Linked DNA regions of Pseudoduganella dura. The protein of the gene in region 1 interacts with the protein of each later gene in a pairwise test. Links are inferred from orthologs where the notes say so. Each region holds a gene or a part of one and is shown on either strand. Other genes may lie near its edges.

What was found. The genes of interacting proteins can lie anywhere in the genome.
Region 2: the proteins of tsaE (region 1) and rlmB interact in binary tests that used the Escherichia coli proteins (3 or more experiments, as listed by UniProt). The link is inferred for Pseudoduganella dura from one-to-one orthologs.

The regions. Positions count from the first base shown.
Region 1 is NZ_WNWM01000002.1:4,124,612-4,132,801, forward strand. What follows is about bases 2,912-5,702. They hold tsaE (tRNA (adenosine(37)-N6)-threonylcarbamoyltransferase complex ATPase subunit type 1 TsaE), read right to left. Parts: upstream 4,650-5,702; coding sequence 4,173-4,649; downstream 2,912-4,172. Other genes in these bases: GJV26_RS18105 (N-acetylmuramoyl-L-alanine amidase), read right to left, coding at 2,912-4,209; queG (tRNA epoxyqueuosine(34) reductase QueG), read left to right, coding at 4,699-5,702. Outside these bases: GJV26_RS18090 (VTT domain-containing protein), read left to right, coding at 124-768; GJV26_RS18095 (carbonic anhydrase), read left to right, coding at 854-1,879; GJV26_RS18100 (D-hexose-6-phosphate mutarotase), read right to left, coding at 1,995-2,789; more of GJV26_RS18105, read right to left, coding at 2,800-2,911; more of queG, read left to right, coding at 5,703-5,787; GJV26_RS18120 (CPBP family intramembrane glutamic endopeptidase), read right to left, coding at 5,800-6,663; GJV26_RS18125 (MarR family winged helix-turn-helix transcriptional regulator), read right to left, coding at 6,660-7,160; GJV26_RS18130 (phenylacetate--CoA ligase family protein), read left to right, coding at 7,387-8,190. UniProt on the Escherichia coli protein: Required for the formation of a threonylcarbamoyl group on adenosine at position 37 (t(6)A37) in tRNAs that read codons beginning with adenine.
Region 2 is NZ_WNWM01000002.1:748,801-754,432, reverse strand. Bases 2,701-5,632 are described here. They hold rlmB (23S rRNA (guanosine(2251)-2'-O)-methyltransferase RlmB), read left to right. Parts: upstream 2,701-3,759; coding sequence 3,760-4,506; downstream 4,507-5,632. Other genes in these bases: GJV26_RS03455 (YceH family protein), read left to right, coding at 5,416-5,632; cysE (serine O-acetyltransferase), read left to right, coding at 4,673-5,407; rnr (ribonuclease R), read left to right, coding at 2,701-3,687. In the rest of the region: more of rnr, read left to right, coding at 988-2,700. UniProt on the Escherichia coli protein: Specifically methylates the ribose of guanosine 2251 in 23S rRNA.

The DNA of each region.
Region 1 (8,190 bases):
TTGCTTTGCAGCGGTAAAGAATTGTAATCTTTCAAATGGTCCTGGTAAAAGCAAGTTGCCGCGGCGCCGGGCCACAGGTGATTGGCCTGGTGTATGATTCCGCCGCAACCTTATAGGAATATTATGGATTTTGTTCATTTGATGGAGATGCTGCTCCACGTCGACAAGGCGCTGGATACGCTGATTGCGCAGTATGGCACGCTGGTTTACGCGATCCTGTTCGCCATCATTTTTTGCGAGACGGGCGTCGTGGTGCTGTTCTTCTTCCCCGGCGACACGCTGCTGTTCATCGCCGGCGCGTTCTGTGCCACGGGGCACATGCATCTCGGCCTGCTGATCTTCCTGCTCGTGAGTGCCGCGGTGCTGGGCAATACCACCAATTACTGGATCGGCGAAGCGATCGGCCAGCGCGTGTTCACGCACGATTACCGCTGGATCAACCGCGACGCGCTGCAGCGCACCCACGTTTTCTTCGAAAAGCACGGGGGCAAGACCATCATCCTGGCGCGTTTCGTGCCAGTGGTGCGTACCTTCGCGCCGTTCGTGGCCGGCGTATCGGACATGACGTTTGCCCGCTTCCAGTTCTATAACATCACCGGTGCGCTGGCCTGGGTGGTGTCGCTGTGCACGGCCGGCTACTTCTTCGGCAACATGCCGCTGGTGCGCGACAACCTGACCACGATCGTGCTGATCGGCGTGGGCGTGGCGATCGTGCCGGTGGCGCTGGGCGGGCTGTGGAAGATGAGCCGCCGCATGCTGGGCCGTTGAGTTCAATCAGGGAAAATTACCCTCAAGTTTTTCCGTACGGCATCCGTTAACCGGGGCATCTCTGTTTTTTTTGCCTCGGAGTAACATGCGCAAGCTGATTGCCCTTACCGCGTGCTGCCTGGCCTTCGGCCTGGTCAGCGCGAACGAATCCCGCCCCCGGATCGCCGGGGTGGAGCCGTCGTCGCCCGCGCGCGACGACGCGATGGGTATCGGCGATCCGAAAGCCAAGCCGGGCAAGCCTGGCCGCAAGCTGTCCGCGCGCGAGCTGGAAGAGCAGGCCGAGGCCGAGCTGTCCGCCAGGATCGCCGATCGGCTGGCGCAGATGAAGGCCAGCCAGGCCGCCCGCTTCGCCGCTGCCGCCAGGGCGCGCAAGGCAGCGCAAGCCAAGGCGAGCAAGACTGCCTACGCAGCGTCGCTGCCGCCGCCGCCGGCCAATGGCACCTTCTGGACCTACGAAGGCGAATTCGGCCCCGCCAACTGGAGCAAGATCAACGCCGCCTGGAACAAGTGCAACGGCGGCGAGCGCCAGTCGCCGATCGATATCCGCGACGGCATCAGGGTCGACCTGGAACAGATCGCGTTCGACTACCGTCCGTCGGGCTTTACCGTGACCGATACCGGCCACACCGTGCAGGTCGCGCTGGGCGCCGGCAATTTCCTCTCCGTGGCCGGCCGCACGTACGAACTGCAGCAGCTGCACTTCCACCGCCCGTCCGAAGAGCGCGTCAACGGCAAGACCTACGAGATGGGCATCCACCTGGTGCACAAGGATATCGAAGGCCGCACCGCCGTGCTGGCATTGATGCTGCAGCGGGGCCGTGTCCAGCCGGCGATCCAGACCGTGTGGAACAACCTGCCGCTGGAAAAGAAGGACACGTCCGCGCCGTCGATCGTGTTCAACCCGAACGACCTGCTGCCCGAACGGCGCGACTATTACACCTACATGGGTTCGCTGTCCGAGCCGCCGTGCACCGAAGGCGTGCTGTGGCTGGTGATGAAGGAGCCGCTGCAGGCATCGGCCGAGCAGATGGCGCTGTTCTCGCGGCTGTATCCGCTGAACGCGCGGCCCGTGCAGGCCAGCGCGGGGCGCATGATCAAGGAGTCGCAGTAACGCGTTCATGCCTGTCGAGCCCGTGTCATGGGGCCAGACCCCATGACACAGGCTCGACAGGCGATCAATTTCTCCTGGTGGGAAAATTTCAGGGCGCAGCGATGCGCCCGTTTTTTCAGGACTGTGCGGTGATGGTATGCACGCCGGTCCATTCCGCGCCGGCGGCCAGCGGCTGCTGGTCCACGCGGGCAGGCTCGATGCAGACGAACCGCTGCCATTCGTCGTCGTGCAGGTCCGCCAGCTTCGCGGCGGCCTCGGGCCCCGGGTTCCACACGACGAATTGCGTGAATCCTTCCTGCTGCAGGCGCAGCGTGCCGGTACCCGGCTGCAGCGTCACTTCGGCCGGGGCAGGGTAGATGTTGTCCAGCGGCGGGCCGAAGTGCAGCGGCGATTCGTCCGGCAGGCCGGCCAGCACCGTGCGCGTGAATTCGTCCACCTGGAAGTAGGTGTGCAGCGCGCAGGCGAAATCGAACGGCTGCCCGCCGGTGTTGCGCACGTGGTAGCGCATTTCAAGCGCATCGGGTTGCAACGTGAAACGCAGCGCCAGCGCGAACGCATGCGGCCAGCCCTGCGCCAGGCTCGCGGGCACATCCTCGTGGGTGAGCAGGAATTCTACCCAGGCAGTGGTGGCGTCCTGGCCATGGTCGCCGAGGCGCCAGTGCGACAGCCGGGCCACGCCGTGGCGCTGGCCGGGGCCGCGCGTGGAGAATTGGGGGAAGATCACCGGCACGCCACCGCGGATCGCGGCGCTGCCGTCGCGCGGCGATGCGTCGCTCATGAACAGCCGCTCGCGGCCATCGGCCGTTTTCCAGGACGCCAGGTGCGCGCCATACAGCGCGATGGTGGCCTGCGCGCCGTCCGGCGCGGAGATGGTCACGGCCGGAAGCTGGCCGAACAACGTCGATTGCATGCAATGGTCCTCAGGTCAGCCGGTTCTTGGCGAGCGGCGGGTTCTTGGCGAAGTACGCGCGGATGCCTTTCACGATGGCGTCCGCGATCTGGTCCTGGTAATTGTTGTCGAGCAGGCGCGCTTCTTCTTCCGGATTGGAGATGAACGCGGTCTCGATCAGGATCGATGGAATGTCCGGCGCCTTCAGCACGGCGAAGCCGGCGCGTTCCACGGCACCGTTGTGCAGCTTGTTGATGCCGCCGATCTGCTGCAGCACGGCCTTGCCGACCTTCAGGCTGTCGTTGATCTGCGCCGTCGTCGACAGGTCGAACAGCACGCTGGCCAGTTGCGGATCGTGGCCCTTCGTATTGGCGCCGCCGATCAGGTCGGCCTGGTTTTCCTTGTTGGCCAGCCAGCGCGCCGCCGACGAGCTGGCGCTCTTTTCGGACAGCACGAACACCGACGAGCCGCGCGCCGACGGCTTGATGAACGCATCGGCATGGATCGAGATGAACAGGTCGGCATCGACCTTGCGCGCCTTTTCCACGCGCACGTTCAGGGGCACGAAGAAGTCGCCGTCGCGCGTGAGCATCACGCGCATGTTCGGGTGCTGCTCCAGCTTGGCCTTCAGGCGCTTGGCAATCGCCAGCACGATATCTTTTTCGCGGCTGCCCCGCGAGCCGATCGCACCGGGGTCCTCGCCGCCGTGGCCGGGGTCCAGCGCGACGGTGAGCATGCGCACCAGCCTGTCGGTGTTTTTCGGCGCCTCCGGCTTCGGCGGTTCCGTCTTTGCGGCAATGTCCGGCCGCGGCACGGCTTCGGACGGCACGCCGGGCGCGGGAATCCGGTTGTCCGGCAGCGGCAGGCCCGGGGCGGGATGCTGTTCGGCCAGCGGCGGCTGGCCGACGGGCGTGCCATCGCTGGACCATTCGCCTTTCTCGATCATCGCCGCGATCGGGTCCACCTCGCGCACCGGGTACAGGTCGAAGATCAGGCGGTGCTTGTATTCGCCCACCGGCGCCAGCGTGAACACCTGCGGGCGGATCTGCGCCTTCAGGTCGAACACCAGGCGCACCACGCCGGGCCGGTTCTGGCCCACGCGCACCTGCTTGATGTACGGGTCGTTCGACTGGACCTTGGCCACCAGCGATTTCAGCTCGGGATTCAGGTCGAGGCCTTCGATGTCGACCACCAGGCGATCCGGATCCTTGACGATGAAATGCGATGTCTTCAGGTCGGAATCGTTTTCCAGCGTGACGCGGGTGTACTCGTCCGCCGGCCAGACACGAACGGCCAGGATCTGCGCGGCGCGCGCGGGCAGCGGGGCCAGCACCGAAAGCAGCAGCGTGCCGCCGGCCTTCAGGAGGATGCGACGGCGGCGGCCCTGATCGGCCTGGGCGGGGATCAGAGGATCTGCGGGAAGTGGAGGCGTTGCAGGCATGAATTACCTAATGCGGAGAACGCCTGCAATTCTACATCACGTCCCTCGCCCGCAACGTTGAGTATCACGCGCAGGTCCGGCGGCGGCAGCACGCCTTCGGCCTTTTCCGGCCATTCGACGATGCAGATGTTGTGCCCGTCGAAGTCTTCGCGAAAGCCCGCATCGAGGAATTCCTCCGGGCTGCCCATGCGGTACAGGTCGTAATGGATGACGTTGACGTCCTGCCCGCCGAGCGTGACGCGGTAGGGTTCGGACAGCGTGTAGGTCGGGCTCTTCACGTGGCCCGTGTGGCCGGCCGCGTGCAGCAGCGCGCGGGTGAGCGCGGTCTTGCCGGCGCCGAGGTCGCCGTGCAGGTGGATCGACAGGCCGGGCAGCAGGGCGCGGGCCAGCGAAACGCCGAGGGCGGTCGTGTGGCTTTCGTCGCGCAGGTGGGCTTTCATGTTCGGGATCGCATAAAATGGTGGATTGCTGCCGCCATTGTACCGACGAATGTCTCTTTCGCCTGAAGTGTTGTCCTCGCTGGCCGCCGCCGTCAAGGAATGGGGGCGCGAGCTCGGCTTCGCCGAAGTGCGCATCGCCGACATCGACCTGGCCGCGGCGGAGCCGGGCCTGCAGGCGTGGCTCGATGCCGGCATGCATGGCGAAATGGAGTACATGGCCGCCCATGGCATGAAGCGGGCCCGCCCCGCCGAACTGGTGCCGGGCACCGTGCGCGTGATCACGGCGCGGATGAACTACCTGCCGCCTTCGCAGGATGCCGACTGGCGCGCGCGCGAACGCACCCGGCTGGAAGATCCGAACGCGGCCGTCATCTCGGTGTATGCCAGGGGAAGGGACTATCACAAGGTGCTGCGCGCCCGGCTGCAGCAACTGGCCGACCGCATCGGCAAGGAGGCCGGCCAGTTCGGCTACCGCGTGTTCACCGACTCGGCGCCGGTGATGGAATTGCCGCTGGCGGAAAAGTCCGGCCTGGGGTGGCGCGGCAAGCACACGCTGCTGATCAACCGCGACGCCGGCTCGATGTTCTTCATGGGCGAAATCCTGGTCGACCTGCCGCTGCCCGTCGATCCGCCGGCCGAGGCCCACTGCGGCGGGTGCAGCGCCTGCATCACGGCATGCCCGACGGGCGCGATCCTCGGTCCCGGCCGCCTCGACGCGCGACGCTGCATTTCCTATCTGACGATCGAACTGAAAGGCGCCATTCCCGAAGAACTGCGGCCGTTGCTGGGCAACCGCGTCTACGGCTGCGACGACTGCCAGACCGTTTGCCCATGGAACAAGTTCGCCCAGCGCGCCACGCTGCCGGACTTCGACGAACGGCATGGCCTGGGCAGCGCCGGCATGATCGCGCTGTTCGGCTGGAGCGAAGAGGAATTCAACCGCAACATGGAAGGCAGCCCGATCCGACGCATCGGCCATGAACGGTGGCTGCGCAACCTGGCTGTCGGCCTTGGCAACGCCGCCGCGCTCGGGCGGCGCGGCGATCCGGCCATCGCCGCCGCCTTGCAGGCACGGCTCGATCACCCGTCGGAACTGGTGCGCGAGCACGTCGGCTGGGCACTGGCCCAGCACAGCTGAGCCGGCAGTCGCTCACGGTCGCGCCAGCCACTGGTTGCGCCGCCGGGCCGCGACCAGCAGCACGATGGCAGCGGCGCCCCAGGCCAGTACGGCGACGATCGAACCCTCCACCCCATAGCCCCCGCCGCTGAGCCATTCGGGGCCGCTGGCACGGACCTGGATCCAGCCGTTGGCCGGGTGGCCCGAGACGGGGATCGAGAACACGGCATCGAACAGGTAGTTCCACGCGAAGTGCATGCCGATCGGCACCCACAGCCGGCGCGTGGCGATGTAGCCGGCGGACAGTGCCGCGGAAGCAACCGCCGTGGCCAGCACGCCGAGCAGGCTGATGTGTTCACTGGGCAGGTGGGCGGCGATGAAGAGCAGCGTCGATACCGCCAGCGCCACCGAGGTGCCCCACGATTTTTCCAGCAGCCGGAACAGCACGGCGCGGAACAGCAGCTCTTCCAGGAAGGCCACGAACACCTGTTCCGGCAGCGGCTTCAGCAAGGCGCTCCAGTGCGCCATGCCGGTGTACGTGTAGATGCTGCCGGCCAGCAGCAGCACGCTGCAGGTGGCCATCAGCAGCGCGCCGAGTCCCAGGCCCGCGAACAGCTCGCCCCTGGCACCGGCCAGCGACAGTTCCGTCACGTCGCGCTTTTCGATCTTGCGCACGTACAGCCGGTAACCGGCGACGATCGCGCACGCGGCCAGCAGCAGCGGCCAGCCGGACCGGTAGGGCTTCGGCACGATTTCGGAGAGCCCCAGCGTCACGGCCATCGGTACGAGAACCGACAGGATAGCCAGCAGCGTCCGCACGAACGCATTGGCCAGCAGGCGGCGGCCAAGCGAAGGCCGTGGGGATGGCGACGATGCCGGAAACGGTGCGGTATTCATGGTTTCTCCTGGGTTGTTTTCTCGTGACTGCCGTGCGTGAGGCTGCTGCGCGCGGCACGGATGCGTGCGCCGAAGGACTGGCGTTCGAGGGCGGCGATGGCCTGCGCCAGCGCTTCGGACAAGGGGTGGGGCATGTCGGCGTCGAGGCTGGCGGCAGCGGCGGCGGTGGCGGCCCAGCAGCGCTGCAGTTGCGGCAGCAGCGCGCGCCCGCGATCCGACAAGCGCACCAGCTTCTGCCGCGCATCCGTCGCCGACGGCATCGTCGCCACCAGGTCTTCCTTCAGCATCAGCGCCACCGTCTGCGTGGCGGCCGGCTGCGTGATGCCGGCCGCTTCGGCGATCTGCCCCACGGTGCGCGGCGTGCCTTCGGCCAGCGCCCGCATCACCGGCGTAAAACGGGGGCGGTAATCGATGCCGGCTTCCTCGTAGGAGGCGGCCACGGCGCCGTCGAGCAGTTCGATCAGGTGGCGCAACTGGGTTCCGAGTCCTTGTTTCATGCGGCGATCATACACCCATTTATATAAGTGCTTATGTATTATTTTTGGGGAGATTTTTCGAGTTCACTTCTGTACGGAAATTAAAGTTCAGTTACTTCATGCTTTTTCGCCGTACGGCATTGAACTGCCTCGACGGTGATCAAGCTGCCGCTGCCGGCTCAACCCTACCATTACCTGCGGGGCAGGCCGCGTCTTCGGCGCTGCGGGATCATCACATGGAGGCGCAATGGGTCTCATCGACAAGAGCAAGCACTGGTACAACCTGTATCGCCAGTATGTGCCGGCCAGCGTGCTGTACCACCGTCACCATTTCACGGTACTGCACCTGCCCCGGCACGACGGGGCGGTGCTTCATGCCTGCCGCGATGCCTGCCTGCGCCACGTGCTGAGCGTGGCGTGCAACCACGTCGCGTGGTATCGCGCCACGGTCCGGCTGTCGCCCGCGGCGCTGGCGAACGAGCCGCCGCTGGCGCTGTTGCGCGAATTCCCGTACCTGACAAAGGCCGACGTGGCGAGCCACCAGGCCGAGTTCCTGCATGACGGCCTCGATCCGCGCTTCCTGAACTACGTCACCACCGGCGGCTCGACCGGCGAAGGGATCGGCATGTGGCGCAGCAAGCGGCTGGCCGATATCGAGAAGGCGTTCCTGCTGCATGAATGGGGGCAGTCCGGCTTTTCCTTCCATCGCAGTTTTTACCTGCGCATGGGCGCGGATGCGCGCCGGCCGGCCGGCGATCCGCCGTTCCGGCGCGTCGGCAATGTGCTGTTGCTGTCGCCCTATCACATCACGCCAGCGCACAAGCGGACCATCGTGGACACGCTCAACCGCGAACGCCCGCGCTTCGTGCATGCCTATCCCAGTGCCGCCGCGGCGCTGGCGGACCTGCTCGGCCCCGGCGATCTCGACTTTCCCGTGGACGGCGTGTTCCTCGTATCGGAACCGGCAACACGCCAGCAGCTCGGCGCGATCGGCGGCCTGTTCCGCTGCCCGATCTCGATCAGCTACGGCCAGTCCGAACGCGTCAATCTG
Region 2 (5,632 bases), 3.4 Mb from region 1 along the record:
GGCTGGCACAGCCGCTTCAAGACCTGGCTGCGCCGCTTCAACGGCGTGGCCAGTCGCTACCTGGCCAATTACACCGGATGGCAACACGTGCTCGACGCTGCCGAACTGGCACTGCCGCTGCAGTGGCTTCGCGTGAGCGTCGCAAGGATCAAACGCTAAAGACCAGTTTGCTGAAGAAGTTCCGTGCCTTGAAGCAATGCACAGTTAATGCGAACAGCGCCAAAGCAAAAAAGCCGCGGATCTCGCGATCCGCGGCTTTTTCACTGTATCCGGTAGAGTGGTGCCCACGGAGGGACTCGAACCCCCACACCTTGCGGCACATGGACCTGAACCATGCGCGTCTACCAATTCCGCCACGTGGGCACTGCTGACTCGTTTTTCGCTGCGCTGTACTGCAACGAGGCACGCATCATAACGGCCGGGACGCCATCGGGCAAGTGGTATTTATGCTTTTTGGGAAATATTGTCACCCGGCCCTGGCATGCGCCCGTAGATGGAGCGTACGCGAACAGCGCCAATGAAAAAAAGCCGTGAATCGATCGATTCACGGCTTTCTGTCTGGACCTGGAAAGGCCCGGTATCCGGTAGAGTGGTGCCCACGGAGGGACTCGAACCCCCACACCTTGCGGCACATGGACCTGAACCATGCGCGTCTACCAATTCCGCCACGTGGGCATGCATCACAACTCTTGCATCACAACTTACTGCATCATAAACAACGCTTGCAACTGCTGTTATGATAGTGCCTTGGAGAGTTTTGCGCCAGATGAACTTTCATTCCACGCTGCACATCGACTCTTTTACAGCTCCCCGCATCGCTGCGAGAGACCGGATTATAGAGCAAGGCTGGCGAATGTCAAAGGGCAATGTGAGGTGCTCCGTGCGCACACTCGATTGGGCTATGTTAGGCAAACCGCCGCACCTCCGGTACACTACGCTGCCACCTTTCCATCACGATCATCCCACTAATAAGATCAAAGAACAGTTTTGAACCAGACGATCCATACCATCCCAAGCCGCGAGGAAATCCTCGGCATCTTCCGCAGCGCCAATGCGCCGCTCGACCTGCGCACGCTTTCCATGTCGCTCGACGTGAAATCCGAATCCCAGGAGGTGCTGACGCGCCGCCTGAACGCAATGGAGCGCGACGGCCAGATCCGTTCCGACGGCAGCGGCTTCTATGTACTGGCCGACCATTCCGGTTTCGTTTCGGGGCGCGTCAGCGCGCACCGCGACGGTTTCGGTTTCGTGATTCCCGACGAACCGGGCGACGACCTGTTCCTGTCCGAGCGCGAAATGCAGAAAGTGCTGCATGGCGACAAGGTGATGGCAAAGGTCACGGGCTTCGACCGCCGCGGCCGTCCCGAAGGCACGATCGTCGAGGTGGTGCAGCGCGGTAACACGCACATCATCGGCCGGTTGCTGAAGGATAACGGCGTGTGGATCGTGGCCCCCGAAGACAAGCGCATCGGCCAGGACATCATCCTGTCCGGCTCGCCCGGCAAGGCCAAGAGCGGCCAGATCGTCAGCGTCGAGCTGACCGAGCAGCCGGGCCGCTTCAAGCAGCCGGTCGGCCGGATCGTCGAGGTGCTCGGCGACATGGACGATCCCGGCATGGAAATCGAGATCGCCGTGCGCAAGTTCGGCGTGCCGCACGTGTTTTCCGACGGGGCGCTGAAGCAGGCCGGCAGGCTGCCGGACGTGGTGCATGAAAAGGACTGGGGCGAGCGCGTGGACCTGCGCGACGTGCCGCTGGTGACGATCGACGGCGAGGATGCGCGCGACTTCGATGACGCCGTGTATTGCGAGCAGGTGAAGGTGGGCCGCACCAATGCGTTCCGCCTGATCGTGGCGATCGCCGACGTGTCGCACTATGTGAAGCCGAACGATGCGCTCGATACCGATGCGCTCGAGCGCAGCACGTCCGTGTACTTCCCGCGCCGGGTGATCCCGATGCTGCCGGAAAAGCTGTCGAACGGGCTGTGCTCGCTGAATCCGGCCGTCGACCGCCTCACGCTGGTGTGCGACGCCGTCATCACCGCCCAAGGGGAGATCAAGGCTTACCAGTTCTATCCGGCCGTGATCCACTCGGCCGCGCGCTTCACGTACACCGAAGTGGCGGCGATCCTGTCGAACACGAAGGGCCCGGAAGCGGCCAAGCGCGCGCACCTGGTGCCGCACCTGCAGGACCTGTATGCCGTCTACCACGCGCTGCTCAAGGCGCGCCTGGAGCGCGGCGCGATCGATTTCGAGACCACCGAAACCTATATCGTCTGCAACCCGGCCGGCAAGATCGAGAAGATCATCCCGCGCACCCGCAACGATGCGCACAAGCTGATCGAGGAATGCATGCTGGCCGCGAACGTGTGCGCGGCCGACCTGCTGCTGCGCCACAAGCACCCCGGCACCTACCGCATCCACGCCGCGCCGACCAAGGAAAAACTGACCCAGGTGCGCGAGTTCCTGAAGCAGGTGGGCCTGACGCTGGCCGGCGGCGACACCCCGGTGGCCGGCGATTATGCCGAGCTGATGCGCAAGATCAAGGAGCGCCCGGACGCCAGCCTGCTGCAGACGATGCTGCTGCGTTCGATGCAGCAGGCCGTCTACAGCCCGGAAAACATCGGGCACTTCGGCCTGGCGTACGAAGCCTATGCGCACTTCACCAGCCCGATCCGCCGCTACCCGGACCTGCTGACGCACCGCGCGATCAAGGCGATCCTGCAGGGCAAGAAGTACGAGCCGAAGGTGGAAGACAAGAGCCTGCTGAACACCACGATCTCGAACGCCACGCGCCGCCAGCAGGTAAAGGACAAGGCTGCCGGCAAGGAGCCGAAGGCCGCCCGCGACCTGACCGTGTGGGATGCGCTGGGCGTGCACTGCTCGGCCAACGAACGCCGCGCCGACGAAGCGTCGCGCGACGTGGAAGCCTGGCTGAAGTGCTACTTCATGCAGGACAAGCTGGGCGAGGAATTTTCCGGCCTGATCACCGGCGTGACCACGTTCGGCATCTTCGTGCAGCTTGACCAGCTGTTCGTCGAGGGCCTGGTGCACATCACGGACCTGGGCGCCGACTACTTCCAGTACGACGACGCCCGCCACGAACTGCGCGGCGAGCGCACCGGCAAGCGCTACCAGCTGACCGACCGGGTCACCGTGCAGGTGGTGCGCGTGGATCTCGAAATGCGCAAGATCGACCTGCGCCTCGCGCCGAGCGAAACCGAAGGCATGGCGGCGCCGGCGGCGCCGCGCGGCGGGCGCAAGGGGCAGGCGTTCGAGGACGACGGCTTCGGCGACGAAGGCGGCAAACCGCGCCGCGGCAACACGCGCGGCGGTCCATCGCGCAATGGCGCGGGCGGCAAGGGTGGCGGCGGTGGCGGCGGTGGCGGCGGCAAGGGGGCCGGCCGCGCCTTCGCGCAGGACAGCGCGCCGCGCAAGGTTGCCGACGAAGCCGTTTCGCCATACAAGGGCAAGGCGAAACGGGGCGGCAACGACGATGTGGCCGAGCCGGTAGCCGCCGCTCCGGCCCCTTCCATTTCGCTGCTGCCGCAGTTCGACTTCGAAGCGAAGCCGAAGGGCCGCGCCAAATCCACCGCGCCGGCCAAGGGCGGCAAGACCCAGACGGCTGCGGGCTCGGCCGCAAAGCCGGCAGCCGCCGGTGCCGGCAGCAAGACCCGCAAGAAACGCTGATTTTTCGCGCCGCGGCAGCCGCCGCGGCGCATCCTCCGGCGAACCCCGTTCGCCACATAAGAACCACGTACCATGTCCAAGAACAAAATGATTTTCGGCTTCCATGCCGTCACCTCGCGCCTGCGCCATGAAGCATCGTCGGTCGAAGAGATCTTCGTCGACGCCACGCGCGACGACCGCCGCATGAAAGACCTGGTCGCCAACGCCAAGGCGGCCGGCGTGCGCGTGATGCCGGTCGACTCGGCCCGCCTCGACAAGATCGTCGGCACCCGCCGCCACCAGGGCGTGATCGCCTTCGCTTCGCAGCTGGCGCTGGCCCGCAACCTCGACGAGCTGCTCGATGCGATCGAAGGCCCGCCGCTGCTGCTGGTGCTCGATGGCATCACCGATCCGCACAACCTGGGCGCCTGCCTGCGCGTGGCCGACGGTGTCGGCGCGCATGCCGTGATCGTGCCGAAGGACCGCGCGGTCGGCCTGAACGCCACCGCGGCCAAGGTGGCCAGCGGCGCCGCCGAGACCGTTCCATACATCACCGTCACGAACCTGGCGCGCACGCTGCGCGAGCTGAAGGAGCGCGACATCTGGCTGATCGGCACCTCCGACGACGGCGAGAAGGGCCTGTACGATGCCGACTTCACCGGCCCGACGGCGCTGGTGATGGGCTCCGAAGGCGAAGGCATGCGCCGCCTCACGCGCGAAACCTGCGACATGCTGGTCAGCATCCCGATGTTCGGCTCGGTCGAGAGCCTGAACGTCTCGGTCGCTTCCGGCGTCTGCCTGTACGAAGCGCGCCGCCAGCGGATCGCCAGGGAAGGCTGACAAGGTTTCCGGCTGCCAGGCCGTCACCCGGCTGCCGGCCCGGGCCATCGCGCATGCGGGCGGCCCGGGCAGGCATTCGTCGCCATCCATCGCTGCAGCAAGCCCAGCCTGCACACTGCCTGCCGATGCGCTACCATCGAGCTACCGCCCCCGACTCCGTGCAACCATGTTCCGCCACCTGCGCCAAGACATCCGCAGCATCATCGAACGCGATCCCGCCGCCCGCAGCGCCTGGGAGGTGCTGACGTGTTATCCGGGCCTGCAGGCGATCATCGCCCATCGCGCGGCGAACTGGTGCTGGCGCCATGGCCTGAAATGGCCGGGGCGCTTCATCGGCTACCTGGCGCGCATCGTTACCGGTATTGAAATCCATCCCGGCGCCACGATCGGCCGGCGCGTCTTCATCGATCACGGCTTCGGCGTGGTGATCGGTGAAACCGCCGAGATCGGCGACGACTGCACGATCTACCAGGGCGTCACGCTGGGCGGCACGTCGCTGTCGCCGGGGACCAAGCGCCATCCCACGCTCGAGCGCGGCGTGATCGTCGGCGCGGGCGCCAAGGTGCTGGGCGGCTTCACGGTGGGCGAGTACGCCAAGGTGGGGTCGAATGCCGTGCTGCTGAAACCCGTGCCGCCGGGCGCCACGGCCGTCGGCAATCCGGCCCACATCGTGCGCAAGCACGACGGCCATGCGGAGCGCCTGTTCGCGGCCTATGGCGTGACGCCGAACGGCGACGACCCCATGTCGAAGGCGCTGCACGGCCTGATCAACCATGCGGCGGCCCAGGAACAGCAGATCGAACGCATCGTCGCGCTGCTGAAGGCGCATGGCATGCATAGCGGAGAAATCGATGCGGTCGGCAAGGCCGACCCCGCGCAATTGAACAAGCTGGTCGATTAAGGAAAATCATGACAGACGTAGCAAACAATCCGGCAGGAAATGCCCCCGCGCCGGACGCGCAGACCGATACGCTGGACCCGTTCGAAATCCGGGTGCTGGCCGTGCTGGCCGAGAAGGAAGCGCTGACGCCCGATAACTATCCGATGTCGCTGAACGCGCTCACCAACGGCTGCAACCAGCTGTCGAGCCGCGACCCGGTGATGCAGATCTCGGAAGACACGGTGG